One region of the Clostridium sp. FP1 genome, then DNA from elsewhere that is predicted to be linked to it. Evidence: predicted binding sites of a transcription regulator. Region 1 holds the regulator's gene; the other holds the start of a gene.
What was found. Region 1 encodes Rex, which represses fermentation and respiration genes when NADH is low (regulators of the CRP and FNR family bind a similar motif). Its sites were predicted from a motif close to ATTGTTAANNNNTTAACAAT; they were not measured.

Region 1 (3,218 bases):
TGCAAGTGGAATTAGATATTTTTTCTTTTGCTCTAATGAACCAAACATGTCTATTGGGCCCGCGCATAATGAAGTATGGGCTGAAAGTATAACGCCTGTAGTTCCACATGCTTTTGATAATTCTTCAACAGCTATAACGTAAGATAAATTATCTCCACCCGCTCCACCAAATTCAGTTGAAATTGGAATACCAAGCATATGATATCTAGCCATTTTCTCTACAGTTTCCATAGGAAATCTTTCTGTTCTATCTATTTCTGCAGCTAATGGTTCAACTTCGTTTATTGTGAATTCCCTTACCATTTGTTTTACAAATTCTTGTTGTTTTGTCAATGAAAAATCCATAACCCTTCCTCCTCACTATTCTCTGATAAAAATAATAATTATTATCTTTATCTTGTTTTTTTAAATTTTATATTTATTTATTTATTTTTAAAGCATTTTTCTGATTTTTCAAGAAATGCTGTCATTCCACTTTTTTGATCTTCTGTGGCAAAGCACGCGCCAAAAATTTCAGCTTCATAAATCAAAGCTGTATCTATATCCATTTGCATACCCCTATTGATTGCTGTTTTACACAACTTAACAGCTATAGGTGCGTTGTTAACAATTTTTTTAGCTAATAGTTTTGCTTCTTCAATTAAATTTTCAGGTTCTACTACCTTATTAACAAGCCCTATTCTTAAGGCTTCTTCTGCATTAATAATTTCTGCAGTAAATAATAATTGTTTAGCCATACCTGTACCTACAAGTCTAGCGAGTCTTTGGGTACCTCCAAATCCAGGTGTTATTCCAAGACCTGCCTCTGGTTGTCCAAATTTTGCTTTTGATGAAGCTATTCTAATATCGCAAGCCATAGAAAGCTCACAACCTCCACCTAGCGCAAAACCGTTTACTGCTGCTATTATAGGTTTTTCTAAAGTCTCTAGTTTTCTAAATACTTTGTTTCCTAAATTTCCAAATCTTCTACCACCCATTGCATCGAGATCTTTCATTTCTGAGATATCAGCGCCTGCAACAAAAGCTTTTCCCCCGCCTGTTATAATTACTGCGTAGATTTGGTCATCACTAGCAATTTCATCAATTGCGAGTTCTAGCTCTTTTAACGTTTCTGTATTTAATGCATTTAGAGCTTTGGGTCTACTAATTGTAATAACTGCAACTTTGTCTTCTTTTTGAAGAACAACATTTTTGTATTCCACAACAATCCACTCCTTACGAATTAATATATTATTAACAATTTGTTAATAATATAACAATTAAGATTGAAAAAAAATAATTGAAGTACTTTACTCCAATTACATTATATCTCTTTTCTGCACTTATTTCAACAAAAAAAACACCTTTTTATTTAAAAACAGTGTTTTCCAACTTTTAATTATGCTAAGTGTTCCACCACTATTTTATGGATATGTCCTGTCATTCATTAAACAACTGAGGGTTAAAAGACTTTCACTTAAATGGACATTCTCCACTATTATTTCTTCTGGTACATCTAAATCTACAGGTGCGAAATTCCATATACCCTTAACCCCATTTGTTACCATCATATCAGCCACTGTTTGAGCATTGTTTTTGGACACACAGATTACACCAATGTCTATGGGTGTTTCTTTTAAAAATCCCACTAACCCATCTATATCTATTACTTCAACATCTCTAATTTTCAGTCCTATAAGCTTTGGATTAATATCAAAAATACCCGCTAAGTTAAATGCCAGCTTTTCAAAATTAGTGTAATTTGCAATAGCTTGCCCAATATTGCCTGCACCTACTATTATCATCTTATATTCTTTTGACAATCCTAGTATTCCGCTGATTTCATTTAATAATTCTTTTACATTATACCCGTACCCTTGTTGTCCAAAATCTCCGAAGCAATTCAAATCTTGTCTAATTTGAGATGCTGTAAACCCAATTTTCTCCCCTAATTCTTTTGAGGATATTCTATCTACATCATTTTTTAAAAGTTCTCTTAAGTATCTATGGTATTTAGGCAATCTTTTAATAACTGCCATTGATATATTCTTTTTTCTTTCCACAGTTTACATCCCTCCACCAACATCATAAATTTCATATTATTTATTTTACCACACTATTATAAGTTAACACTACTTTTTATTACAAATTTAATAGTTCTTATTGTATTTTCCCCATTTTACTTCCTTTCTACACTATTTTTTAAAATTAATCCCACATATATTTGTTTTTCACTACAAAAGTTTCAATATAAATAGTACAATATTATATGAATGAACTTTAATTGTTATTTATAATTAGTAGAGTCTCATATTTTTAGCAATTCAACTACATTAATTACTTCAAATAGCATTGCATTTTATTATTGTAATAATATTTTAATACTACAGAGTAGGAAGGTGAACATAATAATAGTTCTAAGTTGCAAAGATATTCACAAAAGTTATGGTATAGATGTTATTTTAGACAAAATAACTTTTAGTATAAATGAAGGTGAAAAAGTCGGTTTTATTGGTGCTAATGGAGCTGGTAAATCTACACTTTTCAAAATACTTACAAATCAATTGGATTCTGATAATGGTGAGCTATTTATAGATAAAAACAAAAGAATTGGTTATCTATCTCAGGATCTAAGATTAAATTCCAATAATACTATATACGAAGAAACACTTTTAGTATTCGATAATCTATTAGCCTTAGAAAAAAACCTTAAAGATTTAGAATCAAAAATGAATGAACCTTATGATGCTTCAAAAGAAGAATACACTAACAGAATAATAAAAGAGTATACATTAACCTATGACCTTTACAATAATCGCGGAGGATACACCTATAAAGGAGAAATTAGTAGGGTTCTTAAAGGACTTGGCTTTATGGAAGAAGATTACAATAAGCCAATTAACATATTAAGCGGTGGTCAAAAAACTAGAGTTGCACTATGCAAGTTATTACTTAAAAATCCAGATGTACTTTTACTGGATGAACCTACTAACCACCTAGACTTAGATGCTATAGAATGGTTAGAAGATTATTTGAAATCCTATAAAGGGACTATGTTTATAATATCCCATGATAGATTCTTTTTAGATGCTATTTCTAATAAAACCTTTGAACTGCTTAACGGTCATGTAGATTGTTATAATGGGAACTATACAACTTTTATTGACTTAAAGAAGAAAAATTATGAAATTCAGTTAAAAGCCTACAATTTGCAGCAATCAGAAATAAAAAGACAAGAG
Region 2 (3,218 bases), 250 kb from region 1:
TAGATTACTATTTAATCTACCAGTATAAGTAGTTCCACCTACTAATTTGTAAAAATAATTTCCATATATAATTGGTAATACTAAGCTACACAAATTAAATAATGTTCCATAAAAAGGTGTATTAAATATGTGACTATATTTATTGTTATATTTAGGTAATCTAAATATAAAACCTAATACTGAAATTATTATTGTATTTAAGGCTCCAAATAAAATAAAACAAGCAACTGTAATTGCAAAACTTGTGCTAAAAGAGATTTTTTTGAAAATCACTGTAAGACTTTCTGTTAAAGCCGTTAAAAATATAAAAAATATAAAAATATCTGAACTTATTGAGGAAAAAATTATGTGTTCTGTTTTGAAGCAAATAAGAAAAGATATAAAAGTTATAAAATATGTAGTTATAAGATATATTTTTAGATTTAACGGTAATTTCTTCATTATTTTCCTCCTATGTATTATAAAGGCCGATAGTCCTAAATTACCACATCCAAGTTGCTGTTGATCCGCCAGCTATAGCAAGTGCTAATATAGCTAATAATATTGTAGTTAATTTTTTCATTATTAAAATCCCCCTTTGATTTAAATTAATAGGGCTACGCTATAACCTATCATAATTTATCTCCGCTATAGTAAACAATTAAAATAATAATTTCATAAACTAATTTTAAAAAAAATGTTAAGGTATCGGCCCTTAAAGCAATTTTATAAGCCACTTGGTGGCTTTTTAACAACTTTAACAGTTGTTAAGATTTGTTTTTTGTACTCTTCCATTTATAGCTACTAGGGTGGCTTTTGCAATAGCTTCATTTATATCATTTTTTACAATTGCAGATCCTACCATGGTTTCTTCTGATTCATTTATAACCATATTTACAAGAACTGATATAAAGGTTATATCCCTATTAGTAGTACTAATTACATCTTGTACATCAAATATAAAGACTTGTCCAAGGATTTTTTCTACAGCATCAATAATTGCTTTAGCTACTATTTTTTTTCTGTTAGCTGCAGTTTTTATTCCCACTTGTGTTACAAAAAATTCTTCTTCTTCATAAAGGAGCTTAACGCTACATTCTAACATGTTCGGTTTCACATTTAAGGAGATACCACCAAATTTTATCATTTTAATAGGGTCACAATCATCTGTTTCAATTTGTGCAATACTAATAACTTTTCTATCTATTCTATAATCAAAGGAGGTTAAAAGAATAGACTCAATATCTCTAACTATTTGCTTTGGTGCCCTTAAAGTATTAGCCAATATATGTATCTCTTGAATATCATTATCTTGATGTATTATTTTTGTACTAGTAACACCATTTAATTTATTTATCATTTCACTAAAAATATCAAAATCCATAATATACATCTCTCCCATTCAACAATAAGCAAATTATAGCACATTCAGTAATGGTATACAAGATTTTACATATTATTTATTATAGCATCGAATTCCTCTAAAATTAACATATCATTGTTAATTGTTATGTTAATTTTTACTATACTTTTCCTTATCTTTTACTATACTTTTCCTTATTTTTTCAATAATCAAAATTAACTAATTATTTACTAGATTTTTTGCTAAAATTCCATTATAATATATTTCATGCAGTATACTTGAATTTTTATGAATATATGAATAATAAGATTTACCTTGAAATGTATAACAATGTGCCTCTTTAATTTTTACGTATATTTAATACATTAACGACATTAGTTCATATATTCACTACTAAAGCAATTCTAATATTATTTGTTAAAGTTTAATTTTTCACAATATTCAAGTGTATTGTAGGGTTATGGTGAGTTGTAATTTTAAATTTATAATATGTCTATATGTAATCATAGATTTTAAAGGAGGTATATTGTAGTGTGTTCTAATTGTTTAAACGCAGAAAATTTCAAAGTTTTAGAAAAATTTATTATTGACCTGCCAAGTAAAGAAGGTGCCCTTATCGAAGTGCTTCACAAAGCGCAAGGTCTATTCGGCTACTTACCTCAAGAGGTACAATCCTTTGTAGCAGAAAAGTTAAATATTCCAGTTTCAAAAGTTTATGGTGTTGTGACTTTCTATTCTTACTTCACTATTAAACCAAGAGGTGAATATGTAATAAATGTTTGCATGGGTACTGCTTGTTTTGTTAGAGGTTCTGGAAATGTACTTGAAGAATTTCAAAAGGAGTTAAAGATTAAAACTGGCGAAACTACTGGTGACGGTAAATTTACATTAGGCTCATTAAGATGTGTAGGTGCTTGTGGTCTTGCACCTGTAGTAACTATAAACGATAAAGTTTATGGACATGTTACAGTAGACGGAGTAAATAAGATACTATCTGAGTACGCCACAGGCGAGTACGTTGCAACCGAGTATGCTGAATAGGAGGGGGAAATACATTGAATAAAATTAATTCTTTTGATGAACTTAAAGAAATTCAAAATAGATATAATACATTGTTAGACCTTAGGGAAATGAACGAAGAAAAAGAGTTAGCTTCTGAAGGTAATCGATGTACAAGGTACTTATCCGTTTGTGGTGGTACTGGCTGTAAATCCGCTAAAAGTGATGAGATATTAGCAAACCTACAAAAAGAAATCGCAGCAAACGGACTAACTGATGAAGTAACTGCTGCTATTACTGGCTGTTTTGGATTTTGTGAAAAAGGTCCTATCGTTAAGGTTTCTCCTGATAACGTATTTTACGTTAATGTTAAACCTTCTGACGCCGCAGAAATAGTTAAAGAGCACTTATTAAAAGGTATCATAGTTGATAGGCTTTTATTTGAAGAACCAAGTATGGGTATAAAAATAAAAAAACAAGAAGATATGCCTTTCTATAAGAAACAAGTAAGAATTGCGCTTAGAAACTGTGGACTTATTAATCCTGAAGACATAAAAGAATATATATCTGAAGATGGTTACTTAGCATTAGGCAGGGTAATTACAGAAATGTCCCAAGATGAGATTATAAAGCTAATGATCGATTCAGGACTTCGAGGCAGAGGCGGCGGCGGCTTTCCAACTGGTAAAAAATGGGCTTTTGCTAAAATGTACGATGCTGATCAAAAATATATAATTTGTAATGCTGATGAAGGAGACCCAGGTGCTTTCATGGATCGTTCTATTCTTGAAGGAGACCCTCACAGTATTCTAGAAGCTATGGCAATAGCAGGTTACAGTATTGGTGCTTCAATCGGAGATATTTATATTAGAGCAGA

Region 2: a site for Rex is predicted at 1,762-1,781, ahead of G9F70_RS04275 (NAD(P)H-dependent oxidoreductase subunit E). Genes of this name have one in related genera too.

The regions. Positions count from the first base shown of each region.
Region 1 covers NZ_JAAMNJ020000001.1:592,272-595,489, reverse strand. The annotation lists gene G9F70_RS03085 (acyl-CoA dehydrogenase) at 1-345, opposite strand, end outside; gene G9F70_RS03080 (short-chain-enoyl-CoA hydratase) at 423-1,202, opposite strand; gene G9F70_RS03075 (redox-sensing transcriptional repressor Rex) at 1,404-2,042, opposite strand; gene abc-f (ribosomal protection-like ABC-F family protein) at 2,388-3,218, shown strand, end outside.
Region 2 covers NZ_JAAMNJ020000001.1:845,788-849,005, reverse strand. The annotation lists gene G9F70_RS04285 (HD-GYP domain-containing protein) at 1-441, opposite strand, end outside; gene G9F70_RS04280 (hypothetical protein) at 737-1,363, opposite strand; gene G9F70_RS04275 (NAD(P)H-dependent oxidoreductase subunit E) at 1,874-2,383, shown strand; gene G9F70_RS04270 (NADH-ubiquinone oxidoreductase-F iron-sulfur binding region domain-containing protein) at 2,398-3,218, shown strand, end outside.